DNA from 4 places in the Microbacterium sp. 22215 genome. Region 1 is predicted to be linked to each of the others. Evidence: predicted binding sites of a transcription regulator. Region 1 holds the regulator's gene; each other region holds the start of a gene.
What was found. The regulator LexA, encoded in region 1, represses DNA repair genes until DNA is damaged. The targets are predictions, from matches to a motif close to TCGAACANNTGTTCGA.

Region 1 (7,593 bases):
TCCTCCAGGAGGAGAGGCGCGAAGAGCCCGCCCGCCGCGGCGGACGCGGGTTCCTCAACCGGGTCGGATTCTCCCTCGGCCCGAACGCCCGAGAGCGTGCGGTGCGCGATGACGAGCACGCGGTCAGCCGCCACTGGCCCGGACCGCGCACCGTCGCGGTCGTCAACGGCAAGGGTGGAGCGGGCAAGACTCCCGCCACGGTGCTGCTGTCGGCCGTCTTCGCCCAGTACGGCGGAGCAGGCGTCCTCGCCTGGGACAACAACCAGACCCGCGGCACACTCGGATGGCGCACCGAGACGGGCGCGCACGACCGCACGCTTCTCGAGCTCCTGCCCCAGACGAAGCACCTGCTCGGGGCACAGGGTCAGTCCGCCGACCTCGCACACTTCGTGCATCACCAGCCGCAGGAGAAGTACGACGTCCTGAGGTCGAAGCCGATCCGGCTGGCCCACGAGAACCGACTCAATCCGGACGACGTCGACTCGATCCACGCGGTGGCCGCAAAGTTCTACCGCCTGATCATCATCGACTCGGGCAACGACGAATCCGATCCGATGTGGCTGCGCATGATCGATCTCGCCGACCAGATCGTGGTCGCGACGACGACGCGCGATGATCACGCCGAGGCGGGGGCTCTGCTCCTCGAGGCGCTCGAGGACCGCGACGAGCGCTCCGCACGCCTCGCCAGAGAGTCCGTGGTCGTCGTCAGCCAGGCCGACCCCAAGGCCTCGTCTGCCGAGGTGGCCGAAGTCATCGCCGGCTACCGTCCGCTCGCACGCGAAGTCGTCGGCATCCCGTTCGACCGAGAGATGGTCGACGGGCACCTTCGCCTCCGCGCGCTCGGGGCACCGACTCAGCAGGCCTGGCTCTCGGCCGCCGCCGCCGTCGCTCGCGGGTTCTGACCCGCGGGGATCACCCTCGCAGGCTGTCGACCCAGTTGCGCAGGAGTCGGATGCCGGCCTCGCCCGACTTCTCAGGGTGGAACTGAGTCGCTGAGAGCGGGCCGTTCTCGACCGCGGCGAGGAACGGATCGCCGTACGTCGTCCAGGTCAGCACCGGCTGCGGGAACGGCGGGATGACGTCGAGCTCCCACGACTGCGCAGCATACGAGTGCACGAAATAGAAGCGCTCGTTCTCGATTCCCCTGAAGAGCACCGAATCGGCACCGGGCTCGACCGTGTTCCAGCCCATGTGCGGCAGCACGGGCGCGTTGAGCTCGGTGACGGCACCCGGCCACTCGCCGAGGCCCTCGGTATCGTGCCCGCGCTCGACGCCGTGGGCGAAGAGCACCTGCATGCCGACGCAGATGCCGAGGACGGGTCGCCCACCGGCCAGGCGGCGGTCGATGATCTCATCGCCTCCGTGGGCTTTCAAGGCGTCGCGCACGGCCTGGAAGGCTCCCACGCCGGGCACGACGAGACCGTCGGCCTCGAGCGCCTCCTTGCGGTCCCGCGTGAGCACCGCATCGGCTCCCGCCGCCACGAGAGCCTTCACCGCGGAGTGCACGTTGCCGGAGTCGTAGTCGAAGACAGCGACCCGAGGAGCTGCGCTCACAGCGCACCCTTGGTCGACGGGATGCCGTCGACGAGCGGATCGAGCGCCTTGGCCTGGCGGAATGCGCGGGCGAACGCCTTGTACTCCGCCTCGGCGATGTGGTGCGGGTCACGACCGCCGAGCACGCGGACGTGCACGGTGAGCCCCGCGTTGAAAGTGATGGCCTCGAACGAGTGACGCACCAGCGACCCGGTGAAGTGTCCGCCGATCAGGTGGTGCTCGAAGCCCGCGGGCTCCCCCGTGTGCACGAGATACGGACGACCCGAGATGTCGACGACGGCCTGAGCGAGCGCCTCGTCGAGCGGCACGAGCGCGTCGCCATAACGCGAGATGCCGGACTTGTCGCCGAGGGCTTCGCGGATGGCCTGCCCGAGCACGATCGAGATGTCTTCGACCGTGTGGTGGGCGTCGATCTGGGTGTCACCGGAAGCGCGAACCGTGAGATCGGTCAGCGAGTGCTTCGCGAAAGCCGTCAGCATGTGATCGAAGAACGGCACCGACGTGTCGATGCGGCTCGCGCCGGTTCCGTCGAGGTTCAGTTCGAGCTCGACGGTGGACTCCGACGTGCTGCGCACACGCGTGGCGGTGCGCGGGGTCTGGGCGGTGGTGCTCATGAAGCCGATCCTATCGACGCGAGGGCGTCGAGGAACGCCGTGGTCTCCGCCTCGGTGCCCGCTGTGACGCGGAGGTGCCCCGGGATCCCGACGTCGCGGACGAGCACTCCCCGGTCGTACAGCTGCTGCCACACCTTCTTGGGGTCTGCGACCCCACCGAACAGCACGAAGTTCGACCAGGACTCGTGCGGGGTGTAGCCGAGAGCCTCGAGGGTCGCCGAGATGCGATCGCGCTGCTCGACGATCTCGTCGACCATCCCCAGCATCACGTCGGAGTTGCGCAGCGCCGCGACGGCCGCGGCCTGCGTGAGCGCGCTCAGGTGATACGGCAGGCGCACGAGCCGGAGAGCATCGATGAAGGCAGAGTCGGCAGCGAGATATCCGACACGCGCACCCGCGAAGGCGAAAGCCTTGCTCATGGTGCGAGACACCGCGAGACGAGGCCGCCCCTCGAGAAGCGTGAGCGCGGACGCCGCGTCGCGCGGCGCGAACTCCTGATACGCCTCGTCCACGACGACGACGCCCCGCGACGCCTCGTAGACCGCCTCGACGACGTCGAGCCCGAGCGGCGTGCCGGTGGGATTGTTCGGCGAGCACAGCAGGATGACGTCGGGATCGTGCTCCTCGACCTGCGCCACGGCCTCATCGGGCGTGATCGTGTAGTCCGGCTGCCGGGTGCCTGCGATCCACCGGGCACCGGTCCCCTGCGAGATGAGGGGATACATCGAATAGGTCGGGGCGAAGCTGAATGCCGTGCGTCCCGGTCCACCGAACGCCTGGAGGATGTGCTGGAGGACCTCGTTCGATCCGTTCCCCGCCCAGATCTGGTCCGCCTCGAGACCGTGTCCGAGATACTCGGCGAAGCCCTCACGCAGGGTCGTGAACTCGCGGTCGGGGTAGCGGTTGACGTCGCGAAGCGCCACGGCGATGTCGTCGAGGATGTCGCTGGCGACGGCATCCGGAACGGGATGCGTGTTCTCGTTGACGTTGAGAGCGATCGGCAGTGGCGCCTGCGGAGCGCCGTACGGCGTCAGCCCTCGAAGGTCGTCGCGAAGCGGGAGATCGGAGAGTGATGAAGTCACCCTTCCCATGGTAGGCCGCATGCGGCTCACCGACGCGCGTGGTGACGGAGAATGAAGCCGACCCTGCGCTGCACCCCGGTCACTCGGGGCGCCGATGCCCGCTCACTCCGAGTACTGCGTGGGGATCGCGAGCTCCTGGCCGATCTGCAGGCTTCCGCCGCGGAGCAGGTTGAGCCGTGTGATGTCACCGATGACCTCGCGGGGATCCGCTCCCGGTGCGATCTCCTCGGCGATCGACCACAGGGTGTCGCCCGGCATCACGGTGACGGTCGCGAACGTGGTGGTCGAGCTCTGCTCGCCGGAAGCCATCGCGCTGCCGCCACTGAGCGCGGCGAACGCGATGCCTGCAGCGAGCGGAACGGCGGCCACCGCAAGCACGACCCGGCGTCCACGCGCCGTCAGCCGGAGCTTCGTCGCCGGACGAGCCGGGAGGACTGCTGCGCTGCTGAAGGTGATGGTGCTCATGTCGTGCTCCTCTGCATCTACCGCGTGAGCGGTGAAGTTGGCGTAGCGTTCGCATCCGCGCCTCGGCCGGGAACCGTGGATACGAAGCTACGTTCCGAAGTTATCTTCGAATTCGAATATCTGTCAAGCATTTTTCGAAACAATGACCCGAGAATCGGTCGACACGCTCGAACAGATCTTCCACATCTGGCCGTTTCTCGGATACGGTTTCGATACGAACACCCCACCACGGGCCTCCGACATTCGAACTGAGACGCCGGATCGCACACCTGAGGAGCACCATGAGCGACAACTCCGCCCCCGAGGCAGACGTCCCGCGCACTCGTCGCCGGAAAAGCCTGAGCCCCAAGCAGATGGCGATCCTCGAGGTCATCCAGACATCGATCAGCCGGTACGGCTACCCGCCGAGCATGCGCGAGATCGGCGATGCCGTCGGACTCAAGTCGCTGTCGAGCGTCACCCACCAGCTCGGACAGCTCGAGCTCAGCGGCTACCTGCGTCGCGATCCGGGCAAGACGCGCGCCATGGAGGTTCTGATCGACCTCCCGGGTTCGAGCGGTGAGAATCCGGCTGATGTCGCGACCCCGGTCGGAGACGCGGCACTCGTGCCGCTCGTCGGCCGCATCGCCGCCGGCGTGCCGATCACCGCCGACCAGCAGGTCGAGGAGATCTTCCCCCTCCCCCGTCAGCTCGTGGGCAAGGGCGACCTCTTCATGCTCAACGTCTCGGGCGAGTCGATGATCGACGCGGCCATCTGCGACGGCGACTGGGTCGTGGTGCGCTCGCAGAACAGCGCCGAGAACGGCGAGATCGTCGCGGCGATGCTCGACGGCGAGGCCACGGTCAAGGTGCTCCGCCGTCGCGACGGCCACACGTGGCTGCTGCCGCGCAACTCGGCGTTCGAGCCCATCCTCGGCGACGAAGCCGTGATCCTCGGCAAGATCGTCGCGGTGCTGCGCGCGGTCTGATCCCGTCGAACCCGCGACGACGGCCTCGCCCATAGGCTCGAAGCATGTCCTCGCCGTTCGGTTCCTGGCCCTCCCCGTTCTCGCCTGCACGCACTGCAGCCGCCTCACCCCGCATAGACGGTGCGGCGTTCGTCGGCGACGACATCTGGTGGGGTGAGTCGGTGCCGGCCGACGGCGGGCGATTCACGGTGCGCAGCTCGAGCGGCGCCGAGATCCTCCCGGCGCCGTGGAGTGCGCGATCGCGCGTCCATGAGTACGGCGGCGGGGCCTGGACGACGGAAGCCGACGGCACCCTGTACTTCGTCGACGCACAGGACCAGCGTGTGCAGCGACTGACCCCTGGCGCTTCACCGGTGCCGCTCACTCCGCCCGGCCCTGCCCACGGCGGTCTGCGGCTGCAGCAGGGCCGACTGTTCGCCGTCCGAGAGGACCTCACGTCGATTCCCCACCGTCGTGGCATCGTCGAGATCCCTCTGGACGGTTCTGCCGCCGATGACCCCGACCGGGTGCGAGTCATCACCGAGGGCACGGCGTTCGTCGCGCATCCGTCGCTCTCACCCGACGGGTCGCGCGTGGCCTGGGTCGAGTGGACGGGCGATCGGATGCCGTGGCAGCACGCAACCCTCGTGATCTCCGACGGCTCCGCCCGCACCGAGGTGCCGACGAGGGCCGCTCTGCAGCCCGAGTGGATCGACGACGAGGAGCTGCTGTTCTCCGACGACCCTGAGGGACGATGGGCGCTGCATCACCAGCGACTGGATCACCTCCGCCTCGACGGCGCAGCGGCGCCGGTCGACGATGTCGACGTCGATGCGGACACCGGCTACGGGCTGTGGGTGCTGGGCAACCGCTGGTACCGCCCACTCGCCGACGGGCGCGTCGTCGCTGTCCGCACGAACGGTCGCGACGAGGTCGTCGTGATCGATCGCGACGGCGGGGCGCGCCGACTCGACATCCCCGCGGACGGGCACGTGAGCGTCGACGCCGTATCGGGGTCGCGTGTGCTGCTCACGGGCAACAGCTCGACCACGTCACCGGGAGTCTGGTGCGTCGACGTCGAGTCCGGTTCGGCGCAGGTGGTCGCAGGAGCCTCGCCCGTCGACCCCGAATGGATGCCGCGCGCGTCCGAGCTGCTGATCGACGGTGCCCACGGGAACGTGCACGCGTTCGTCTACCCTCCGAGCAACCCCCAGGCCTCGGCATCCGGCGACGAGCTCCCGCCCTACATCGTGCTCGTGCACGGCGGGCCGACCGCTCACGTGACCGGGGCTTCCTCTGCGGCGATCGCGTTCTACACGAGCCGCGGCATCGGCGTGCTCGACGTGAACTACGGCGGTTCGACAGGATACGGGCGCGCCTACCGAGAGCGTCTCGACGGACGATGGGGAGTGGTCGACGTCGACGATGTGATCGCCGCGGCCCGGGAGCTCGCCGACGCGGGCCTGGCGGATCCCGCACGGATCGCCATCCGCGGTGGTTCGGCCGGCGGATGGACCGTGCTGTCCGCTCTGATGCGCGGAGGAGTGTTCGCCGCCGGCATCAGTCGCTACGCCGTCGCGGATCTGCGGATGCTCGCCGAGCACTCCCACGACTTCGAGGCGCACTACGTCGAAGGACTCGTCGGGCCTCTGCCCGCAGCCGAGGCGCTGTACATCGACCGTTCGCCGCTGACCCACGCCGCCAGGATCGCGGTCCCCGTGCTGCTGATGCAGGGGTCGGATGACCGGGTCGTGCCGCCGTCTCAATCCGAGGCCATCCGGGATGCGCTGGCGGCCAATGGCGTCGATCACGAGTATGTGCTCTACCAGGGCGAGGGCCACGGGTTCCGCTCAGCCGAGACGATCGTCGATGCCCTCGAGCGTGAGCTCGCGTTCCTCGGACGCGTGTTCGGCTTCACACCGTCGTTCTGATCAGTCTCCGGTGCGGTTGCGCAGGCGCATCGCGCGCTCGGCCTCGCGAGTGTCCTGACGCTCGCGCAGCGTCTGACGCTTGTCGAATTCGCGCTTGCCCTTCGCGAGGGCGATCTCGACCTTGGCACGGCCGTCGGAGAAGTAGAGCTTGAGCGGGATCAGCGTGTAACCGCCTGCCGACACCGCGTGCTGCAGCTTCGCGATCTCCTCGCGGTGGAGCAGCAGCTTGCGGATGCGCTTGGCCGAGTGGTTGGTCCAGTGCCCCTGCGAGTACTCGGGGATGTGCACGGAGTCGAGGAAGACCTCGTTCCCCTTGACGAACGCGTATCCGTCGCTGAGGTTCGCACGCCCCTGACGCAACGACTTCACCTCGGTGCCGGTGAGCACCATCCCCGCCTCGTACGACTTCTCGATGTTGTAGTCGTGACGTGCGCGACGATTGGTCGCGATGACCTTCTCCCCGCGTTCCCTGGGCATGATTCTCTCCTGATCCGCGTCGTGCAGTGGTTCCAGAGCCCGATGGCGGGCACACGACAGCCTGTCAGTCTATACCGGCGACGCACGCCTCCGGCAACGCGGTCAGGTCCGCAGCCAGCGACGGATCGCGAATCCGGCGGACAGCGCCGCCAGAACGACGCCGATGCCGATGAGCACCGGTACGACGATGGCGGCATCCTGCATCGACACCCACGTCGTGATGAACGGGACTCGTCCCCGGAGGTATCCGTCGACGCCGAAGTGCACCCCGGCGACGACAGCCGCGCTGGCCAGCACCGATCCGAGGAACGCGGCGAAGACGCCCTCGAGCACGAACGGGGTCTGGATGAAGCGGTTCGAGGCCCCGACGAGGCGCATGATCCCGATCTCCTTGCGCCGCGCGTATGCCGACAGCCTGATGGTCGTGCCGATCAGCAGGATGGCGGCGATCAGCATCAGCACGGCGATACCGACGGCGATGTACGTCGCCACCGTCAGAGCGGAGAACAACGGCTCGAGGTAT
Region 2 (7,593 bases), on a different contig from region 1:
GCAGAGACCGAAGATGTCGACGACGTGCGCGGCATCCGTGAACCCGTGCAGGGCAGCGGTGCGATGCGCCCACTGCTCGACGTCGGTGGCTTCGATCTCGACCGTGAGTCCGCAGTTGCGGCAGATCAGGTGGTGGTGGTGGCCCTGGGTCGTGCAGGCGCGGTAGAGCGCCTCGCCCTCGGGGCTCTGCAGCGAGTCCGCATCACCGGATGCCGCGAGTCCGGCCAGCGCACGGTAGACCGTGGCCAGGCCGATGCCGGTGTTGTCGTCGCGGAGCGAGGCATGCAGGTTCTGCGCACTGACGAACCCGCGCGCGTCGGCGAGGGCTTCGCGCACGCGTTCGCGCTGCCAGGTGTTCCGCTGAGCCATACCGACGATTCTAGGTGCGCAGCCCTTGCCGGGCCCTGGGAGCGGTCTTCGGGCTTTCGAATCGCGCACTTGACCGCATCCGAAGCGGATTCGGGGTCAGTTGCGCGATTCGAAGCAACCGTCAGGCCCGCACGCGGCGCACACCGCCGCGGGCACGCTGGATGATCCAGCACACGACGTAGATCGTGAACGACAGGGTCGTGATGTACGGGCTCACGGGCAGGGTGCCGGCGAGCGCGAGCAGGATGCCGCCGACCGCCGACACGAAGCCGAACAGCGCGGCGAGCAGCGGCACGGCCACGGGCCCGGCCGTGATGCGCATCGCCGCCGCCGCTGGGGTCACCAGCAGCGCCATCACGAGAAGCGCGCCGATGATGTGCACGCTGACCGCGACGATCAGGCCGAGCAGCACCATGAACAGCAGGCTCACGGCACGGGTGGGCACGCCGCGGGCGGCAGCCGACTCGGGGTCGAGCGAGTCGAAGCGCAGCGGGTTCCACATGAGCAGAAGCCCGAGCAGCACGACGATGCTGATGCCGAGCAGCCAGCCGAGGTCGGGGCTCGAGACCGAGACGATCTGCCCGGTGAGCAGGCTGAAGCGATTGGCGCTGCGTCCGTCGTACAGCGACAGGAACAGGATGCCGAGGCCGAGGCCGAACGGCATGAGCACGCCGACGATCGAGTTGCGGTCACGGGCCTTGGATCCGAGGATGCCGATCAGGATCGCCGCGACCAGCGCGCCGCCGAGGGATCCGACGACGACGCTCCCGCCGAAGAGCAGCGCCGCGGCGGCGCCGGCGAACGACAGCTCGCTGACGCCGTGCACCGCGAACGCGAGGTCGCGCTGCATCACGAAGACGCCGATGAGTCCGCCGACGATGCCGAGCACCGCGCCGGCGATGATCGAGTTCGCGAGCAGGGCGACGAGCTCGCCGTAGTCCTGGAACGAGAAGACGTCGCTCCAGTCGACCGCCTGGACGATGCCGGTCATGACGTTCATGCGGCACCTCCGTGGTCGTGATCGTGGTCGTGCAGGTGGTGGGGCTCGGCATCCGGAACGCCGACGACGACCAGCCGGTCGCCGGCACGCAGCACGAACACCGGGGTGCCGTACAGCTCGGTGAGCACCCGCGTCTGCAGCACCTCTTCGGGGGTGCCCAGCACGAAGCGGCCACCGGCGATGTAGAGGATGCGGTCGACGCGGCCGAGGATCGGGTTGATGTCGTGCGTCACGAACAGCACCGCCGCTCCGCGGTCACGACGCTGCCGGTCGATGATGTCGGTGACGGCGACCTGGTTCGCGAGGTCGAGGTTCGACAGCGGCTCGTCGCACAGCAGCAGGCTGGGCTCGTCGGCCAGTGCCTGCCCGACGCGCAGCCGCTGCTGCTCACCGCCCGAGAGCAGTCCGACCCGACGGTCGGCGTAGTGCGACGCGCCGACCGAGGCGAGCAGCTGATCGACCTTGGCCCTGTCGCCTCGGTGCGGGATCGGGAAGCCGAATCGGCTGCCCTGCACCCCGAGGGCCACGAGATCGCGGGCACGCATGCTCGTGTCGGGGGCGAGCGAGCGCTGCTGCGGGATGTACCCGATGCGCGGGTTGCCCTTGCGCACGGGTCCGCCCGCGACGGTGATCTCGCCGGCCGACAGCGGCTGGAGGCCCAGGATGCTGCGCAGCAGCGTGGTCTTGCCCGAACCCGAGGGCCCGAGCACGGCGATGAACTCGCCCGGATCGACCGTCAGATCGAGGCCCGACCACAGTTCCCGGTCGCCGCGCTGGAGGGCTGCTCCGCGCACCTCGAGCACCGGTGTCTTCTCGGCTCCTGCCCGCGCGTCGGCGGCGGCGCTCACGACTGGAGCGCGTCGGCGAGGCTCTGGATCGCGTCACTCATCCACTCAGAGTACGACGATCCTTCGGGGAGCAGCTCCGTGAAGGCGACGAGCGGGATGCCGGCATCCGTTGCAGCGTCCTCGACGCGCTGCGTCTCGGCCCCTCCGGTCTGCGCGTTCGTGAGCACCGCCTGCACGTCTCCCCCGTCGATCACGTTGAGCGTCTCGAGCAGGGTGGCGGGGGCGACATCGCTGCCCTCCTCGACCGCCTCGGCGAATCCTTCGGGCGTCACGTCGGTGAGCCCGGCCGCGGTGGCGAGGTAGCCGGGGAGCGGCTCGGTGATGATCACGTTCGCTCCTGCGGCATCCGTCTTGAGCGTCTCGAGGTCGGCCTCGAAGCCCTCGAGGTCGGCGACGATCTCCTCGGCGTTCGCGGTGAAGTCCGCCTCGCCGTCCGGGTCGATGGCCGTGAGCTCGTCGGCGATCGCCTCGACCACGTGGATCATCGTGTGCGGGTCGAACCAGACGTGCTCGTTGAAGCCCTCGATGTGGTTGTGCCCCTCGTGACCCTCCTCGCCGTCGGCGTGGTCGTGGTCGTGCTCCTCCTCGGCGCCTTCCTCCGAGTGGTCGTGACCCTCGTTGCCGGGGAAGTCGTGCGAGAACTCGACGGCGGTCACCAGGTGCGGGGCGTCGGCATCCTGCAGCAGCGTGTCGATGAACGCGTCGTATCCGCCGCCGTTCTCGATCACGAGATCGGCCTTCTGCACCGTCAGGCGGTCACGGGCCGAGGCCTCGTACGAGTGCGGATCCTGCGTGGCCGAGGTGATGATCGAGGTCACGTCGACGCGGTCGCCGCCGATCTGCGCGGCGAGTGAGCCGTAGACGTTGGTGCTCGCCGCGACCGTGACCGTGCCGCTGTCGCCCTCCCCCGCCGCGGGGGTGGTGGAGCATCCGGCCAGCGAGAGTGCGGCGACGGATGCGAGGGCGAGGGCGACGAGCGGCTTCTTCATGCTCTCACTCTAAACGTTAATGAGAACCATTATCAAATTGTCCCCTCACCCACCCCTTGCCCCGACCGGAATCGGCGCCCGGCGGGGTGGCGTCCACCACCTGCCCTCACAGCACAATGGCTCACGGCGCGAGCTTCGCGAGGAGCTCTTCAAGTCGAGCCAGCTCCATCTCCTCCAGGCGGCCGAGAACGGACGCCTGCGCGAAGTCGGCGACAAGGGCCGCGCGCGCACGCGCGCCGACGCCCGTGGTGACGATCACTTTGGCTCGGCGATCCGACGGGTGCGGTGTTCGTTCGACGAAGCCGGCCTCTTCGAGCTTGTCGACGATGTAGGTGACGCTGCTGGGATCACAGTGGGTGCGCTCAGCCAAGGCTCGCATCGTCATCGGTTCATCGAGGGCTACCAGAGCACTGGCCTGGGAGGGCGTGAGCCCTTGTCGTTGAACGACCGCCTTCACTTCGTCGCGAACTTCATCCGCGACGGCGAACAGCAAGCTGCGAACCACCGCCGAAACGTCATGATTCATGAGCATCTTCCAACTTTATCATTGTCATCCATAATCCGGTCATTGCAATATTTTACGTTTCTCAATGATTGGAATATGCGTTAGTTTCCCACTATCGAATCTGGGGAAGGGTCGCTACATGGTTGATGTACGGGGTGTATCAGTGTCCGAACTGCTGGGGGACGCTGACCAGAGGTATTTCGGCGACGGTTATCGCGCGGTCCAACAGGATCTGCGCAATCTGCGCCTTCGTCACGTCCCAGGCTCCGGGTGGCGAATCGAAGCATCGCTAGCGCTGCGCTACCCCGACTCATGGTCGACGAAGTCCGGCCAGGCGAACCGCAGCCCCCATCTCTCCACGCTCGATGCCTTTGTGGTCGCTGCGCAGCTTGCAGAGGCGATGCTTGTCGGGGGACGCGGGCTGGAGCCCGCGCAGCGGCCCTGGGTCTGGCTGCATCGCGCTCTGATCCGCGCCGGTGCGAAGGCCGTCGAAGAGCTGGACGAGATCGATGTGTCCGGGCAGATGAGTGTTGGTCAACCGCTCGACAACCCCCTCCTGTCCAATAGCCAGACGTTCACAGCCAAGTTCACCATCGGTGCGCTTCGCGTTGAACTCGACCTCGTCGCGCCGGCGGGCGAGTCGCGAGACGTCGGGGAGTCCTTTCCCGACATCGATGACCTTCTCGGGGCGAAGAAGGACAGGTACTACGGCGAAGGGTTCAAGCGCGACCGGCTCACGATCGGCGACGGCTGGCTCAGCGACGACACGACGATTCAAGTTCCCGTCACCCGCACGCGCGGAACGAAGTCAGCGGATATCGGGTCCGCGTACACGGTGAGTCCCACGTTCGTGAACTGCATCCTCGGCCAAGCGCAGGTGAGTCAGCTGATGCTTTATTCGCTCGATCACATAGACAGGGCCACGTCAGACAACCTGTGGATGCGTCACGTCGAGCTGGTTTCCGACGGACCTGATCTGCACAGTGCGAACGAATTCGTCGCCGAAGCCCAGGTCATAAGAACGCGCCTGATTCCGATGAGCCATCGCACGTGGCGGGTCACGGATTTCTCGGGGCGATTCGGTCCGATCTCCGCACGTTACAACCTCGCCCATGCGCTCCCCGAGCTGACAGGAACCCCAACAGAATGAGAATCGCAATCGCAGGGACCTACTCGACAGGTAAGACGACCACCTCCTACGCGCTGGCGCACCTGACGGGTATCCCTCGAACCCACGCCAAGACCATGCGCGAGCTCCTTCCCGATGTCGCACCCGGGAAACGGCTTGAAGACACCGGGATTCAGGAGTTGATCCAGCTCGGCATCCTGCGCTTCTCCGAGAGGTACCGCCATGAGAGCGCCTTGCCCGACGGGTTCATCTCTGATGGCTCGACTTTGCACGAATGGGCATATGGAGAGATTCGCGCGCAGATCGGGATCAATCCCGCGGACCCTGCCACTATCCCGTCGCGACAGGATGGGGCGGCCCAAGCACTGGGGGTCGCGATGGATGCCATCGGGGCGATCGCCATGAGACACGCGCAGCGGGGATACGACGCATTCATTCACCTACCCATCGAGTTCCCGCTCGTTGCAGACGGCCACCGACCGGTGTCCGAGGAGTTCAGGCACCGCTCGAGCGACCTCCTACTCGATACGTTGCGCGACCTCTCGATCCCCGTACAGGTCGTCGGTGGCGATCTACCGACACGGCTCGCGGCCATCGTCTCCCTCCTCGCTCTGCCCCAGATCATGAGCATCGAAAGCGCGATCGAGAGAGCCAGAGCCGATGTCTCCACCTTGGATACCAGTGACGAGTTGGCGCGCGCCGAGGGGCCCCTCTCATGAGTCATGACGTGACGATCCCGCGCACACCGATCCTCCTCGCCCCCGTCGTCGCCATAGGTCTGAGCTTCTTCGTGGGGAATCTCGACGCGACCGTCGTCAACGTCGCCACCACGCAGATCGGCCTCGATTTGAATGCACCGACCGCAGCTCTCGCGTGGATGGTGAACGGGTTCGTCCTGGCGCTGGCAGCGCTGCTCTTGTTCAGCAGCGATCTCGCAGGCCGATTCGGCGCTCGACGACTATACGTATGGGGTCTGGCCGCCTTCACGGCAGCGAGTCTCTTGGCCGGTTTTGCCACGACCGCCCCCGTCCTCATCGGGGCCCGCGTGATCCAGGGCATCGGGGCGGCACTCTTCCAACCCGCCGGACTTGTTCTGTTGGCCATGTCGTACCCCGATGCCGCCGTTCGACAGCGGATGATCGGCCTCTGGGCGGCGATGGGCGCGGCAGCGGCGGCTCTCGGGCCCATGATCGGAGGCTTCATCGTCGCGGGTTGGGGATGGAGATGGATCTTCTGGATCAACCTCCCGATCGGTGTGGTCGCGATATGGCTGTCGGTGACGGTGCTCCCTTCGAGCACAGGAATTCGGCGCCGTATTCCTCTTATCGGTCACGCACTGTTCGCCCTCAGCGTCGTCGCTGGAGCCGTGGCGTTGATGCAGGGCCCGGAGACCGGCTGGAGCGCACCGGTCCCGCTCGCAGCGATCGCCGTCAGCATCCTCGCTCTGGTCCTTTTCATCTGGTGGCAACGCCAGGCCGACAACGAGGTTTACCCGGGAAGGATCCTGCGGAATCGAGAGTTCACACTCGCGAACGCAGTCGGAATCCTCATGAACGTCGGCTTGTTCGGCGGCGTCTTCTTTGTCTCCATCCTGCTTCAGCAGACGATGGGCTCGGATCCGCTGACGGCCGGCCTGCAGCTCCTGCCGATGATGGCCGTCTTCGTACTCGGAAATCTCACATACTCCCGTCTGAGCGGCAGCCTGACCCCCCGACAATCGATCCTCCTCGGCCTGGGCGCAGCGACGATCGCCGTGGGCGCGCTCACCCTCGCCTCGACACAGGACTTCTCGTATCTGTGGTTTGCAGTCTGCCTCGCAACCGCACACCTTGGCCTCGGTCTCGGCTCACCAGCGATGACTGCAGCGATGCTGAACAGCGTCGACACGCGCGACACCGGTCTCGCCGGAGCCGTGCTCAACGTGAACCGACAGATCGGATCTCTTCTCGGAGTCGCAATCGCAGCGGGGCTGCTCACGGCGGTGGGCCAAGCAGCCGCCGCGCCCGCCATGTTCGGCATCAGCACGCTCGGATACGCCCTTGCTGTCGTCGCCGGATACCTCCTGCACGCCTCTCCACAGAAGACCGGATCGCCATGACTACGCTGACCACACCCTTGACCGTCCGCGCGACAACCCTCGCAAACCGAGTCGTGCTGGCACCGATGGGTGTCGGGCATAGCGAGAAGGGCGTCCCCGACGAACACCTTCGGGCGTTCTATCGTCGCCGAGCGCAGAACGGTGTCGGCCTTCTGATCAGCGGGGCCACATTCATCGATCATTCCAGCGCATCCAACCATGTGCTCCTTCCGAGCATCGCCAGCACGGCTGCGCAAGTGTCCTGGCAACGGATTGTCGCCGACGTGCACGCAGAAGGCGCCCCGATGCTCCTCCAGATCGAACACGCCGGCGTAGACCGCGACCCCCGTTCCTCCCTTGACCTCTGCGGTCGGGTGCTCAGCCCGAGCGGAATCGATCATCGCGGTCACTCCCATGGCGACGAGATGAGCCTCGCCGACATTCACGAAGTCATCGACGCGTTCGCCCGATCGGCGACAGTCGCCCAACGACTCGGCTTCGACGGGGTAGAGGTCCATGGAGCACACGGATTTCTCATCGACCAATTCCTATGGGACGCGACAAACCACCGCGAAGACGAGTACGGCGAGCCCAGCCGATTCGCGGTTGACGTCATCCAGGCGATCCGCGCGGCAACGAATGACGACTTCATCATCAGTTTCCGCTGGTCACAATG
Region 3 (7,593 bases), on a different contig from region 1:
TCGGGTGGATGGTCGGCGAGCCCCTCTCGTACCTCACGCCCGTCGGCGCGTACATCGTGCTGGCGCTCCTCGCGGGGCTGAGCGTGCTGATCCTCACCAAGACGCCGCCGAACCGCATCGGTCAGCGACTCGGCGACCTGTACGCGTGGATGTTCGATGCCGAGCGCACCGAGAAGCCGTCGAAGGACGCGGTCGCGATCGACGACGCCGACAAGGTCGACGACCCGGATGTCCTGCCCTGGTGGCGGCGGAACAAGACGGGTCGTGAAGAGGACCCCGACGAGGGGACTCTCGGATCCGACGACATCACCGCTCTCCTCACCACCTCCGAGCCGACGCCCGCCTACGACCAGGCCGTCGTGGTCGAAGACCCGTACGATGCCGCGACCGAAGTGCTGTCCGAGGTGCGCTCCGTGACGGAGTCGTTGGCCGGTCAGCAGACCACCGCGCTGCTCGATGACGGGTCCGACACCGGCGAGGTTCCCGAGCTGCCGGGCCTCGACGGGTTCGGAACCCCCGGGCCGGGGGAGCGGGGCCCCCAGGCGCCCGTCGCTCCGTACATCCTGCCGTCTCCGGGGCTGCTCGTCGAAGGGCCGCCCCCTGTCGTCCGTTCCGAGGCGACCGACAAGGTGATCGAGCAGATCACGAGCGTGCTGAGCCAGTTCAAGGTCGATGCGAAGGTGACCGGCTTCTCGCGGGGCCCGACGGTCACGCAGTACGAGGTCGAGGTCGGCCACGGCGTCAAGGTCGAGAAGATCCTCCAGCTGAGCAACAACTTCGCGTACGCCGTCGCTTCCAACGACGTGCGCATCCTGTCGCCGATCCCGGGCAAGAGCGCCATCGGCATCGAGATCCCCAACGCCGACAAGGAGATGGTCGCGCTCGGCGACGTGCTGCGGTCCCCGGCCGCGCACAAGAGCACGCATCCGATGACCATCGGCGTCGGAAAGGACGTCGGCGGCAACATCGTCATCGCGAACCTCGCAAAGATGCCTCACCTCCTCGTCGCCGGTTCCACGGGTTCCGGTAAGTCGAGCTTCGTGAACTCCATGATCACGAGCCTGCTGATGCGCGCGCGTCCCTCGGACGTGCGGATGGTCCTCATCGACCCGAAGCGCGTCGAGCTCACCAGCTATGCGGGTGTTCCGCACCTGATCACGCCGATCATCACGAACCCCAAGAAGGCTGCCGAGGCACTCCAGTGGGTCGTGAAGGAGATGGACATGCGGTACGACGACCTCGCGTCGTTCGGATTCCGCCACATCGACGATTTCAACCGCGCAGTGCGTGCAGGCGAGGTCGAGCTGCCCGTGGGGAGCGAGCGGGTGCTCAAGCCGTACCCGTATCTCCTCGTGGTCGTCGACGAGCTCGCCGACCTGATGATGGTCGCTCCCCGTGACGTCGAGGACTCGATCGTCCGCATCACCCAGCTCGCTCGAGCCTCCGGGATCCACCTGGTGCTCGCGACGCAGCGACCGAGCGTCGACGTCGTCACAGGTCTGATCAAGGCCAATGTGCCCTCCCGACTCGCATTCGCCGTGACCAGCGTCACCGACAGCCGAGTGATCCTCGACAGCCCAGGTGCCGACAAGCTGATCGGGCAGGGTGACGCGCTCTTCTCACCGATGGGGTCGTCGAAGCCGTTCCGTCTGCAGGGTGCGTGGGTCGACGAGAAGGAGATCGACGCGGTCGTGAAGCACGTCACCCGCCAGGCTCGGCCGGACTACCGTGCCGACGTCCAGGAGGCGATGGAGCCGACCAAGAAGAAGGAGGTCGACGAGGACATCGGAGATGATCTCGAGCTGCTGCTCGCGGCGGCCGAGCTCATCGTGTCTTCGCAGTTCGGATCGACGTCGATGCTCCAGCGCAAGCTGCGCGTGGGCTTCGCGAAGGCCGGTCGCCTGATGGACCTTCTGGAGTCGCGCGAGATCGTCGGGCCCTCCGAGGGGTCCAAGGCACGCGATGTGCTGGCTACCGCCGAGCAGCTGCCGCAGGTCATGGCGAAGCTCCGAGGCGACGACGTGCCGGCCGCAGCACCCGCAGCACCCGCAGCGGCCCCGGCGACGGCCGCGGGTCTGCCGCATGACCCGGTCGAGGCCCAGTTCCAGGGGCTTCCGGTCGTCGAAGCCGATGACGATGGCGATGAAGACGCCTGGGGATTGACGGGACGCGACTGATGGCCATCCCTCGGCAGCTTCCCAACGCGATCACCATCGCTCGCATACCTCTCGCGGTCGTCTTCCTCGTCCTGCTCCTGATCGGTGGAACCTACGGCATCGGTGACATCACCGTGCGCTGGATCGCGGCTGTCCTCTTCATCGTGGCGATCTCGACGGACTGGGTCGACGGCTACCTCGCGCGCAAGTACGAGATCGTCAGCGACTTCGGCAAGCTCTGGGATCCGATCGCAGACAAGCTCCTCACGGGGGCGGGCTTCATCGGTCTCGCGCTGCTGGGCGAACTGAGCTGGTGGCTCGTCATCATCATCCTGATCCGCGAGTGGGGCATCACGATCCATCGCCTGATGGTCGCGAAGGAGCACGTCGTCGCTGCGGCGTGGATGGGCAAGATCAAGACAGCGGTGCAGGCAGTCGCCCTGTCCTGGGCGCTGCTCCCTCTCCACGTGGTGATCGGGCTCGAGCCGTGGGTGCTCGTGACGGCGATCCTGATGATCGTGGTCCTGATCCTCACTGTGGTGAGCGGCATCGACTACATCGTCGCGCAGGTCCGAGGGTCTCGGCAGCCGTCGTGACGACGGAATCGGAGGCACTGGATGCTCTCGTCGAACGCGGGTGGACGCTGGGCATCGCGGAGTCTCTGACAGGTGGTGCCCTCGCGGCGGAGATCGTGTCCGTCCCCGGGGCCTCGGTCGCGCTGCTGGGCGCCGTCGTCGCGTACGCGACGCCGGTGAAGCGCACGCTTCTCGGAGTGGACGCCGACCTCCTGGCCGCATATGGCCCCGTGCACCCCGAGGTCGCGCGGCAGATGGCAGACGGGGTGCGACGCGCGGTGACCGTGGACGGGCGCGCTGCGGACGTGGGGGTATCGACCACCGGCATCGCCGGGCCCGCGTCCCCCGACGGTCAGCCCGTCGGCACGGTGCACATCGCGGTCGTGACGCCGACCTCAGCCGTGAGCGAGTCCCACATCTTCCCCGGCGATCGCGCGGAGATCCGCGCGCAGACCGTCGATGCCGCGGTCTCTCTGCTGCGTCGAATCGTGCGGGAATAGGCGCGGCACGAGTTCCGTTGTCATCAATGTGCTCACACCGAAAGCACAGCGTGCGAAGGTAGATTTTGTGAAGGTCAGTAGGACTAGACTGGCGATCTCATCGGGGGAGACCTCGAGAAGACGATCTGGGAGGAGGTTCCGATGATTCTTGTACGACAGGAAATCGGCGATGTGCTGAGGGACTTCCGCCTGCAGAAGGGGCGTACGCTCCGGCAGGTTGCAAGCAAGGCATCCGTCGCCCTCGGCTACCTCAGTGAGGTGGAACGAGGTCAGAAAGAGGCATCGAGCGAGATCCTCGCCTCGGTGGCCGATGCGCTCGACGTTCCCATCTCGATCATCATGCGCGAGGTCGGAGACCGCATCTCCGTGCTCGAGGGCATTCAGGTGTTCCCGGACGTCGTCCCTGACGACCTGGTCGCCTCGATCGAGCCCGAGCTCTCGCTCCACTGAACCCTCCGGGCGCTTCCTCTCCATGAGACGCAGTGAATTCCTCCGCGCCGTCGACGCGGAGTTCGGCGGTCGTGGGCCGTCTCTCGTCAGCGACCTCGTCCTGACTCAGCTCTCCGGACGCACCGCCGATCAGGCGTTGGGCGACGGAGTTCCTCCTCGCGACATCTGGCTCGCACTCTGCGCAGAGACGGATGTGCCCGCCGAACGCCGCCATGGTGCCGGGCGCCTGGAGCCGCGCAAGAGGTGAGCTCTCCGCCGGCTCTACGTGTTCGACGCCTTCGATTCGCCTGACGTCGCGACACGCCAGCACGGCGTGTTGTCGAATATGTGTTCGAAACCGGCGTAGTCTTCTGCACAAGTGGTTCAGAGATCTTGTTCTCCCTGTTTCCCGGTGCCGGCGACTCAATGTCAGAGGCCCCTCGTACGGTGAGAAGCAAGCCGAAGAGCCATACGCCTTGTCGGAGAGTTCCGCCCAGCCGGGAGGACCGCGACAGCCTACAGGCGGCACCACGCGAGCATAAGGAGCCCGTCATGCCATCACCCGCTGACCGCGAGAAGTCCCTCGAGACCGCACTCGCACAGATCGATCGCCAGTTCGGAAAGGGCTCGGTCATGCGGCTGGGCAGCGACGAGCGTGCCCCCGTCGCCGTGATCCCGACCGGCTCCATCGCCCTCGACGTCGCTCTCGGCGTCGGAGGCCTTCCGCGTGGTCGAATCGTAGAGATCTACGGTCCAGAGTCGTCCGGTAAGACGACTCTCACGCTGCACGCGATCGCCAATGCTCAGCGTGCCGGCGGAATCGCGGCCTTCATCGATGCTGAGCACGCGCTCGACCCCGACTACGCGGCGAAGCTCGGCGTCGACATCGATGCCCTTCTCGTCTCGCAGCCTGACACGGGTGAGCAGGCTCTGGAGATCGCCGACATGCTCGTGCGTTCCGGGGCCATCGACCTCATCGTCATCGACTCCGTGGCGGCTCTCGTGCCGCGCGCCGAGATCGAGGGTGAGATGGGTGACTCGCACGTCGGTCTCCAGGCTCGACTGATGTCCCAGGCGCTGCGAAAGCTCACGGGTGGACTCAACCAGACGAACACGACGATGATCTTCATCAACCAGCTGCGTGAGAAGATCGGTGTCTTCTTCGGATCGCCCGAGACCACCGCGGGTGGAAAGGCGCTGAAGTTCTACGCGTCGGTTCGCATGGACATCCGCCGAATCGAGACGCTCAAGGACGGCACCGATGCGGTCGGAAACCGCACCAGGGTCAAGGTCGTGAAGAACAAGATGGCTCCGCCCTTCAAGCAGGCGGAGTTCGACATCCTCTACGGTGTCGGCATCTCGCGTGAGGGCAGCCTGATCGACTTCGGTGTCGAGCACGGCATCGTCAAGAAGTCGGGTTCCTGGTACACCTACGACGGTGATCAGCTCGGGCAGGGCAAGGAGAACGCGCGTACGTTCCTGCTCAAGAACCCAGACATCGCACTGGCGATCGAGACGCAGATCAAGCAGAAGCTCGGTATCGGCGGCGCCGTCGACGCACCGGCTGACGAGCTCGCCGAGCGTCGTCCGGCGTGATCGTGATGGTTCTGGGTTGTGTGGCAACCGGAGCGAACCATGAGTGAGGGCGGGGGCGAGCGGGATCAGCTCGCCCCCGTCATCCCGCTGTTCGGGCGGACTGCCGCGCGCTCGGGCTCCACCGACGACGGTTCAGGGGTCGGTGGGTCGGCTCGTGACGACCGCACCGGGTCTGGTCGAGCCGGAGCAGACGCCGAAGCCGGAACCGACGGGCTGGCCGAAGCCAACGGATCGTCTGACGCCGGTTCTCGATCCGGGGCGGATGTGGGTGAGAATTCTCGACCCGATGTCTCCACGTGGAACTCCACGTGGAGTGATCTCGGCTCGACGAGAGCCTCGACGCCCGATTCTCGAGATCCGAGCGACCGGCACCCCGCTCGCGGTGCCGCGGGACGGTCTGCACCGCGCTTGCGTGCACTGCAACCGCCGGGCGATCTCGGCGGCGAGTTCGGAGGCGTGGATCCTGCACGCGTGCGTGAAGCCGCGGAAGAGCTTCTCGTGCGCAAGCTGCGCTCTCGATCGCTCTCGATCTCCGAAGCGCGCATGGTGCTCAAAGGGTACGAACAAGACGGAACGCGGCTCGACTCGGGCGCGATCGACGACGTCCTCGACGACTTCTGTCGACGGGGGTATCTCGACGATGCTCTCCTCGCCGGTCAACTCGTCACCTCGGGGGTCGAGCGAAAGGGTCAGGGCCGCGTGGCGCTCTCGAGAGCTCTGGCCCAGCGCGGGATTCCTCGTGATGTGGTCGACGCGGCGCTCGACGAGCTGCCCGACGACGATGCCGAGCGGGCGCTCGAGTACGCGCGCACCAAGGCACGGGGCCTGTCTCGTCTCGACGGTGACACCGCGTTGCGGCGCCTGGTCGGTCAGCTCTCCCGCCGCGGGTACAACGGCTCGGTCGCGATGACCGCTGCGAAGAGGGCTCTCGCCGAGGCCTCTTTCGGCGGGTCGACATCAGGGGTCCGTTTCGTCGACTCCGACTGACGAGTCCGGCCTCGAGGGTGTCGGGTTCCGGGTCGGTACCGCTCGGGCGTCCGCTCGGGAAGCGCTCGTACAATGGGGGAATCATGACTATCCCGCGCAGTGAACCGACGATCATCAGCTCGTCGTCGGCAGCAATCGACTCCGACGGTCGCACCCGCTCGTACGAGGTGCGCACCTTCGGGTGCCAGATGAACGTCCACGACTCCGAGCGACTCTCGGGGTCTATGGAGAGCGCAGGATACGTCCGCGCCTCCGACGGCTCTGAGGCCGACGTCGTGATCATCAACACGTGCGCGGTCCGCGACAACGCCGCGGGGAAGCTCTACGGCACCCTGGGCCAGCTGGCGGCGGTCAAGCGTCGCAAGGACGGCATGCAGATCGCTGTCGGCGGATGCCTCGCGCAGATGGACAAGCAGGCAGTGCTCGACAAGGCTCCCTGGGTCGACGTCGTCTTCGGCACACACAACATGGGTTCACTCCCCGGACTGCTCGAGCGCGCGCGCCACAACGGCGACGCCGAGCTCGAGATCCTGGAGTCGCTCGAAGTCTTCCCGTCCACCCTCCCCACCAAGCGTGACTCCGCTCACAGCGGCTGGGTCTCGATCTCCGTCGGGTGCAACAACACGTGCACTTTCTGCATCGTTCCGAGCCTCCGCGGCAAGGAGAAGGACCGGCGCCCGGGAGACATCCTGAACGAGATCCGGCTCCTGGTCGAAGATGGCGCGATCGAGGTGACCCTGCTCGGACAGAACGTCAACTCCTACGGAGTCGAGTTCGGCGACCGTCAGGCGTTCGGCAAGCTGCTGCGCGCCGCGGGCGAGATCCAAGGACTCGAGCGCATCCGCTTCACGAGCCCCCACCCTGCCGCCTTCACGGACGACGTGATCGATGCGATGGCCGAGACGGCGAACGTCATGCCGCAGCTGCACATGCCGCTGCAGTCCGGCAGTGACAGGATCCTCAAGGCGATGCGGCGGTCGTACCGGAGCGAGAGGTTCCTCGGGATCCTCGACCGGGTACGGGACCGCATTCCGAACGCGGCGATCACGACCGACATCATCGTCGGATTCCCCGGTGAGACCGACGAGGACTTCGAAGACACGATGCGCGTGGTCGAGCAGGCCCGCTTCTCGAGCGCATTCACCTTCCAGTACTCGATCCGTGAGGGCACGCCCGCGGCGACCATGGAAGACCAGGTTCCCAAGGCCGTCGTGCAGGAGCGCTACAACCGCCTGATCGCGCTGCAGGAGCGCATCTCTCTGGAAGAGAACCAGAAGCAGGTGGGCCGCGAGGTCGAGGTGCTCGTGTCCACGGGCGAGGGCAAGAAGGATGCCGAGACGCACCGCCTCA
Region 4 (7,593 bases), on a different contig from region 1:
CACGAACCGGGGACATTCGTATCCCCCTGCAGGTGGACCTTCGCTGACAGCGAACCATTTCCCGCGCGGCCAGCGGTTTATGCACCGCGGTGAGGAACCGCAGATATATCGATACTTCTCAGAAGAGCGGGCGATCCGGCACGAAATCGCGAGCCTCGGCCCCTGCATCCGGAGCCAGATCGGCGATGGACGCGGGGTTCCACTTCGGATTGCGATCCTTGTCGACGAGCTGCGCCCTGATGCCCTCCACGAGGTCGGGGTGTCGCGTCACGAACCACATGACCCGTCGGTACTCTCCTTCGAGCGCAGCGCGGAGGTTCGGAAGAGCCCGCGCCTCGCGGACGGCGTCGAGGGTCACCGCGAGGCCCGTCGGCGCCAGGCTCTCGAGCAGCTCTGCGGTCGCCGTGGCATCCGCCGTTCCCTGCTCCTGCAGGCGTGCGACGATCTCGGCGACGCTGTCGGCGGAGAACGCCTCGTCGATCCATGCACGCGAGGCGGGCAGTTCCGACGGATCCGGGGTCTCGTCGAACAACAGGACGATCTCGGCCGGGCCCGTGGGGTCCGCGCGGTACGCGAGCGCCTCGCGCAGCGCGTCGAGGCGGTCGGAGGGCACGAAGTGGTCGGCGAAGCCGAGCAGCACGGCATCCGCTCCGTTCATGGTGCCGCCGGTGAGGCCGAAGTACTCGCCGAAACGACCGGGAGCCTGCCCCAGCAGCCAGGTGCCCCCGACATCCGGGGTGAAGCCGATGCGCGTCTCGGGCATCGCGAGCTTCGAACGCTCGGTGACGATTCGGATGGCCGCGTGGCCGGAGAGACCGATGCCTCCACCCATGGTGATGCCGTCGGCCAGGCTGACCACGGGCTTCGAGTACTCGGCGATCATCGCGTTCAGGGCGTACTCGGCGCGGAAGAACTCGGCGGTCTCGTCGGCACGGCCCGCGACGATCTGCGCATGCAGCCCTCTGACGTCTCCCCCCGCGCACATGCCGCGCTCGCCTTCGCCGTCGATCAGCACGATCTGCACGTCGGTGTCGTCGCGCCACGCCTCGAGCGCCTGCGTGAGCAGCTCGATCATGCCGAGATCGAGTGCGTTGATGGCTTCGGGCCTGTTGAGCGTGAGCCGTCCGAGTGCGCCTTCAGTGCGGACGAGGACCCGGGGAGCGGCGGTGGAATCGGTCACGGGTGCCACGTTACCCCTCGACCGCAGCCTTGCATTCGGGTGGGTTTGTAGGGTAAATGCGCGATCCGGCGGCTTTTCCGGCAGGATAGAGAGAACTGCCCACTGCAACGAGAGGTCGCAGATGCCCGACGGACAGGTGCTCGAGTTCACGCGCGTCACCAAGCGATTCAATGACGTGACGGCGGTGTCCGACTTCTCCGCGCGAGTCGAGCCCGGTGTCGTGACCGCTTTCCTCGGCCCGAACGGAGCCGGGAAGACGACGACACTGCGCATCCTCCTCGGTCAGGTCCGCGCCAACTCCGGCACGGCCACGATCGGCGGCGTCGCGTTCCCCGACCTGCGCCACCCCCTGCGCACGATCGGCTCGGTGCTCGAGGAGACGGTCTACCGCCCTCGCCGCTCGGCGGGGCGCCAGCTGACCATCGCGGCCAAGGCCAACGGCATCCCGCTGTCGCGCGTCGACGAGGTCCTCTCGCTCGTCGGTCTCGAGCACGAGAGCGAAGGACGCATCGGCAGCTTCTCGCTCGGAATGCGCCAGCGCCTGAGCGTCGCCCACGCCCTGCTCGGAGACCCCGGCGCCCTCGTGTTCGACGAACCGGCCAACGGACTCGACCCCGAAGGCATCCGCTGGATGCGTCTGCTCATGCGCCGCCTGGCCGACGAGGGCCGCACGGTTCTCGTCTCCTCGCACGTGCTGAGTGAGATCGAGCAGGTCGCCGATCACGTGCTCGTGCTCTCGAAGGGGCAGCTCATGCTGTCGAGCGGCATCGAGAAGCTCGCCGACCCGTCCGCCGGGTCGGTCGTCGTGGATGCCGCAGACCGGGCCGCCCTCAAGGCCGCCCTCTCGACTGCCGGCCTCGAGGTCGAGGTCCTGCGCTCCGGACTCACCGTCCGCGGCAGCAACGCCGGCAAGGTCGGCGCGATCGCCGCATCGGCCGGCATCGCCCTGACCACCCTGGTGCAGCGCGGCCCGACCCTCGAGGACGTGTTCATCGAGCTCGTGCGCGGCGGCACGCTCGCGCCTCACGCCATCGCGGCCGCCTCGCAGTTCATCGCTCCTGAGGCCGAGCCGTCGGAGGCGGCGCTCGACGCAGCTCCCGCGACCACGGTGATTCCTGCGGTCGTCGAACCCGCCGTCGCGACCTCTCCCGAGACGGTGAACGCCGACGACGGATCGGATGACGCTGACGATGCACCTGCGGACGACGCGGCGAACGTGGACGAGGGAGCGGAACCTCTCGAGGCCGATGCCTCTGAGACTGCTCCCGCTGCGGACGCGCCCGTGGACGCTGCGGATTCGGATGCCTCGCAGACCGACGCCGCTGCCGCGGATGCCGCTGAGGCCAGGGCCGACGACGCGGCTTACGCCGCGGCTGCGGCACGCGACGTCGAGCACGCGGCGGCAGAACTCGGGTACGCGGCCGATGCATCCGACGCGAACGACGCGGAAGACGCCGCCGACGTCGCCTCTGAGGCCGCCGAGTCGCAAGAGCAGGCCGGGCACGACGTGGATGCGGCATCCGAGGGCGAGGAGGCGACCTCCGAGGAGGGCGCACGCCCTTCGTTCGATGACATCCTGTTCGGAACCGCGCCGGTGAACGATGCGGAACCGTCTGCGGATGCGGACACCGGTTCGCGCTCCGAGAACGGGTCTGCGCCCGCGGACGAGGGTCTCGACGAGCACTCCGGCGTCGAGTTCTTCTCCGAGGTACCGGCATCCGAGGAGTCGGTGTCCGGTGACGATGCCGATTCAGCTGCCGGCGAGGCGGACGCATCGGACGACGACCCGCGCTCCGCGGCTGTCACGTCGATGCTCGCCGCAGCCGCTCGCGCCTACTACGACGACGAGCCGAAGGACTACCCGCTCGGGGTTTCGGACGCTTCCGAGTCGGACGCCTCCGAGCCGGACGAGGCACATTCGGATGAGGCACAGCCGGACGATGCTGCCGTCGAGCCCTCGGAGAACAGCGAGTCGGGCGTGCAGGACGCGACCGACGCACAGGAGCACCACGAGGGCGAGAACCACGGCGGTGAGCACCACGAGGGTGAGCACCACGAGGGTGAGCACCACGACGGTGAGCACCACGAGGGTGAGCACCACCAGTCCTGAGGCTTCGACGCCGCACTTCATGCGAACGCCCTCCGCGCCGAAAGGCTGCGGAGGGCGTTGCTCGTTCCGGAGGGCGGTCAGGCCGGCCGAGGGCGGATCACCGGGCGACGGCTGCCCTTCGACACGGGGGTCGGCGACGTGGCGACGATCTCCTCGACATCCGCGGGCTCGTCCGAGACGTCGAGCCTGAGGGCCTGCGTCAGCGCGAGGCCGTGCTTGGTCGTGAGGATGAGGCGACGGTACTGCTCGTCACCCGACAGGTCGATGACCACGCTGGGGCGGCGGCGGCGGATCAGCACGAAGTCCACGCTTCCTGCCGCCTTCCACGTTCCTGCGGCGAGCACACCGGGAATGTGCGTGCCGGGGTTCGGTACGCCGCGGAGCCAGGCCCAGGCGTCATCCACCAGCTGCACCTTGGTGATCGTCTCGCGCACGAGCCGCACGTTGTCACGGTGGAAGCTCGCTGCACGCTCGATCGGCGAGAGCACGATCTCGAGTTGCGTCTGGTCCAGCAGCAACGTCACCATGCGTCCAGTCTGCCAGCGGCACCCTCACAGATGTCTGTGTCTTGCTCACAGGAAGGCAACGATCCGTTGTCGGTTCCCACGATTCCACCTCTCTTCCATTCCGGTGTTCCGCTCGAGTTTCGAACAAATCTACTAGACTCGGAGCATGACATCCGCCAGCGACAACGGTCTCGAGCAGCGCAGAGAGCTGCTCGATTCGTGGGTCGAGACGCGGCGCCAGATCGCCCGTCTCGAGGCCGAGGCCGCGGGCCTTCTCGCCGAGCGGATGCAGCTGGGTCGAGCCGAGTCCGACGAGCATCCCTACCACCGAGATGCGATTCACCGATCGATGATCGCGGAGTATGCGGCCGCCGGCCGTATGACTCAGGGCAGCGTCGAGTACGCCTTCACGGATGCCGGCTTCCTCGACACCAGCCACCCCCTCGTGCAGCAGGCGTTCCGTGAGGGGCGCGTCACGGCCGCCCACATCCGCGAGATCGTGCGCGCGGCGGGGGTCGTTCGCGAAGCGGTGAACAACGGGCAAGCGGATGCCGACGCGCTCACGCTCTACGACACCGTCGCCGTCATCGTCGCCGAGCGCGAGACCGCGGCGCGCACGCGTGTGCATCTGCGCGAGCTCGCAGCGGCGCTGTCGGGCTCGACGACCACCGAGCGTCACGCTCGGGCACGAGCCGAGCGCACCGTCACGCTGCGGCCAGCGGGCGACGGGCTCGCCGTGCTGACGATCGTGCTGCCCGAGCATCTCGCGGCGGCGATCCTCGACCGCCTCACGCAGCTCGCGCGAGCGGTGATCGCCGGGCGCAGAGACCACGAGCCCGTCCTCGAACCGACAGACGACGGGGAGAACCCGATCTATCCCGAGGACATCGCTCAAGACGACCCCTCGCGAGACGACTATGCGATCTTCGGCGACGGAACATTCACGACGGATCCGACGGGCCCAGAGGTCGAGCACATCCCGGCAGACACTCGCACGATCGATCAGGTGCGCACCGACCTGCTGATCGACCTCCTGCTCGCGTCCGACCCGAGCGCCGCGAACGGCTCAGGACTCGACAACATCCAGGGCCGGATCCACGTCACCGTGGCGGCCACCACTCTTGCCGGGTGTGACGATCGCTCCGCGCAGCTCGACGGGCACGGCCCTCTGCACCCCGACATCGCACGAGACCTCGCAGGCCGGAATGGCGGGTGGTCCCGGTTGTTCCTCGATCCGACCGGCCTGGTCGTAGAGACCGACAGTTACACGCCCACGGAAGCCATGCGACGGTTCCTGCGCGCTCGAGACCAGCACTGCCGGTTCCCCGGATGCAGGATGCCGGCGCATCGGTGTCAGATCGACCACACGTTCGATCACGCGAAGGGTGGCAGAACGGAGATCCACAATCTGGGTCATCTCTGCGCGACCCACCACGTACTCAAGCATCCCGACATCGCAGACGATCATCGATGGACGGCCCGTCAGCTGCCCGACGGAACGGTCGACTGGCATAGCCCGCTCGGACGCACCTATCGCGACTCGCCACCTCGACGCGTCATGTTCGTCTGACGCCCGCACAGGAACAGGACCGGGCCAGTCGAAGAGCCGGTCAGAGTCGCGTCACGCTGACGCCGGTCAGAGTCTCGCGTCAGAGGCTGAAGTCGGTGAGCGTCGCGTCACGCCGACGCTGCGGCCGCCGCAGCCGCGGCGATCGGCAGTGCCGCCTCGATGCGCTGCAGTTCCTCGTCGCCGTGTGCGGCGGTGAGGAACCATGCTTCGAACACACTCGGCGGCAAGGCGATGCCCTGCTCACGCATGGCGTGGAAGAACGGGGCGTAGCGGAACGACTCCTGAGCCTGCGCCTCCGCATATGTGCGGGGTGCAGAGGCGCGGAACGACGCGCTGAACAGGTTGCCCGCATGGGCCACGGCGTGCGAGACTCCGGCATCCGTCAGCGCGGCGTCCAGCGCACGAGCGACACGGGCCGCCGCGGCATCGACCGTCGCATACACCTCGGGGGTCGCCAGACGCAGCGTCGCGAGTCCTGCCGCCACCGAGAGCGGGTTACCCGAGAGCGTGCCCGCCTGGTAGACCGGGCCGAGGGGCGCCAGCATATCCATGACCTCTGCGCGGCCACCGAGCGCAGCCAGCGGCATGCCTCCGCCGACGACCTTGCCGAACGTGATGATGTCCGGCAGGTAGTCCTCTCCGGCCGCTGCCTGGAGTCCCCAGAAGCCGGCCGGATGCACGCGGAAGCCCGTCAGCACCTCGTCGAGGATCAGCAGAGCGCCATGCGCGTGGGCAGTGTCGGCCAGCAGACGGTTGAAGCCCGGCAGCGGCGGGACCACGCCCATGTTGGCGGCCGCCGCCTCGACGATCACCGCGGCGATGCGATCGCCGTGCTCGGCGAAGACCGCCGCCAGCGCATCCGGGTCGTTGTAGTCGATCACCAGCGTCTGCGCCGCGATCGGAGCCGGAACGCCCGCAGAACCCGGCAGTGCGAGCGTCGCGACACCCGAGCCCGCCGCGGCGAGGAGGCCGTCGGAGTGCCCGTGGTAGTGGCCCGCGAACTTCACCAGCAGGTCGCGCCCGGTCGCGCCGCGCGCGAGGCGGATCGCCGTCATGGTGGCCTCGGTGCCCGTCGACACCAGGCGCACACGCTCGATGGGCCGGACCTCGCCGAACCGCACGCGGTCGGCGATCAGAGCCGCGAGTTCGACCTCGCCCTCGGTCGGAGCTCCGAACGACAGCCCCCGGGTGGCAGCCTCCTGCACCGCGGCGACGACCTCGGGCTGCGCGTGCCCGAGCAGCGCAGGACCCCACGAGGCGACCAGGTCGACATACTCGTTGCCCGCGGCATCCGTCACCGTCGCGCCCTTCGCAGACGCGAGGAAACGCGGCGTGCCGCCGACGGACCCGTATGCGCGCACCGGCGAGTTCACTCCGCCGGGGATCACCGTTCGGGCAGCGGAGAACAGGTCGTCATTGCGGTCGGTCACAGCACACTCCTCAGCGATGCGCGGAGCTCTCCCGGCATCTCTTCCAGGCTAGTCCGCCCACCTGTGCACGAGTCTCAGACGAGACCGGGACCGAGACCCACACCACGAAGAGAGCCTCGGTCAGCCGCGGAGCCAGCGGGCGGCTTCGGTCGCCCAGTAGGTGAGCACGACGTCGGCACCCGCGCGACGGATCGACAGCAGCGACTCGAGAACCGACGCGCGGCGATCGATCCAGCCGTTCGCGGCGGCGGCCTCGATCATGGCGTACTCGCCCGACACCTGGTATGCCCACACCGGAATATGCACGGTGTCACGAACCTCGCGCAGCACGTCGAGGAAGGCCATGGCGGGCTTCACCATGACGATGTCCGCACCCTCCTCCTCGTCGACGACCGCCTCGCGCACGCCCTCGCGGCGGTTGCCGGGATCGAGCTGGTAGGTGCGGCGGTCGCCCGTGAGCTGAGAGTCGACGGCCTCGCGGAACGGGCCGTAGAACGCGCTCGCGTACTTCGCGGCGTAGGCGAGCAGCAGGGTGTCGGTGAAGCCCTCGGCATCCAGCGCCTTGCGGATCACGCCGACCTGGCCGTCCATCATTCCCGACAGCCCCAACAGCTGAGATCCCGCGCGGGCCTGGGCGAGTGCCATCGAGGTGTAGCGCTCGAGCGTGGCGTCGTTGTCGACCGAACCGTCTGCTGCGAGAACGCCGCAGTGCCCGTGGTCGGTGAACTCGTCGAGGCACAGGTCGGTCTGCACGACGAGCGCGTCGCCGACCTCGGCGGCGAGCACCTCGGTCGCGA

Region 2: the regulator LexA is predicted to act here: its motif matches at 3,802-3,817, upstream of ACTJKH_RS08400 (AvrD family protein).
Region 3: the regulator LexA is predicted to act here: its motif matches at 4,001-4,016, upstream of recA (recombinase RecA).
Region 4: the regulator LexA is predicted to act here: its motif matches at 3,937-3,952, upstream of ACTJKH_RS13710 (DUF222 domain-containing protein).

The regions. Positions count from the first base shown of each region.
Region 1 is NZ_JBQEPC010000001.1:593,089-600,681, reverse strand. Features, by position in the region: gene ACTJKH_RS03065 (AAA family ATPase) at 1-902, shown strand, start outside; gene hisH (imidazole glycerol phosphate synthase subunit HisH) at 913-1,554, opposite strand; gene hisB (imidazoleglycerol-phosphate dehydratase HisB) at 1,551-2,168, opposite strand; gene ACTJKH_RS03050 (histidinol-phosphate transaminase) at 2,165-3,259, opposite strand; gene ACTJKH_RS03045 (LysM peptidoglycan-binding domain-containing protein) at 3,353-3,715, opposite strand; gene lexA (transcriptional repressor LexA) at 3,997-4,683, shown strand; gene ACTJKH_RS03035 (S9 family peptidase) at 4,728-6,593, shown strand; gene smpB (SsrA-binding protein SmpB) at 6,594-7,070, opposite strand; gene ftsX (permease-like cell division protein FtsX) at 7,173-7,593, opposite strand, start outside.
Region 2 is NZ_JBQEPC010000004.1:109,052-116,644, forward strand. Features, by position in the region: gene ACTJKH_RS08375 (Fur family transcriptional regulator) at 1-369, opposite strand, end outside; gene ACTJKH_RS08380 (metal ABC transporter permease) at 491-1,360, opposite strand; gene ACTJKH_RS08385 (metal ABC transporter ATP-binding protein) at 1,366-2,217, opposite strand; gene ACTJKH_RS08390 (metal ABC transporter solute-binding protein, Zn/Mn family) at 2,214-3,206, opposite strand; gene ACTJKH_RS08395 (MarR family winged helix-turn-helix transcriptional regulator) at 3,328-3,738, opposite strand; gene ACTJKH_RS08400 (AvrD family protein) at 3,875-4,861, shown strand; gene ACTJKH_RS08405 (AAA family ATPase) at 4,858-5,559, shown strand; gene ACTJKH_RS08410 (MFS transporter) at 5,556-6,938, shown strand; gene ACTJKH_RS08415 (oxidoreductase) at 6,935-7,593, shown strand, end outside.
Region 3 is NZ_JBQEPC010000002.1:309,413-317,005, reverse strand. Features, by position in the region: gene ACTJKH_RS04825 (DNA translocase FtsK) at 1-2,177, shown strand, start outside; gene pgsA (CDP-diacylglycerol--glycerol-3-phosphate 3-phosphatidyltransferase) at 2,177-2,752, shown strand; gene ACTJKH_RS04815 (CinA family protein) at 2,749-3,231, shown strand; gene ACTJKH_RS04810 (helix-turn-helix domain-containing protein) at 3,373-3,681, shown strand; gene ACTJKH_RS04805 (DUF3046 domain-containing protein) at 3,704-3,928, shown strand; gene recA (recombinase RecA) at 4,213-5,256, shown strand; gene ACTJKH_RS04795 (regulatory protein RecX) at 5,728-6,243, shown strand; gene miaB (tRNA (N6-isopentenyl adenosine(37)-C2)-methylthiotransferase MiaB) at 6,327-7,593, shown strand, end outside.
Region 4 is NZ_JBQEPC010000008.1:96,671-104,263, forward strand. Features, by position in the region: gene ACTJKH_RS13695 (enoyl-CoA hydratase/isomerase family protein) at 119-1,180, opposite strand; gene ACTJKH_RS13700 (ATP-binding cassette domain-containing protein) at 1,302-3,290, shown strand; gene ACTJKH_RS13705 (hypothetical protein) at 3,368-3,817, opposite strand; gene ACTJKH_RS13710 (DUF222 domain-containing protein) at 3,963-5,366, shown strand; gene ACTJKH_RS13715 (glutamate-1-semialdehyde 2,1-aminomutase) at 5,474-6,796, opposite strand; gene hemB (porphobilinogen synthase) at 6,917-7,593, opposite strand, start outside.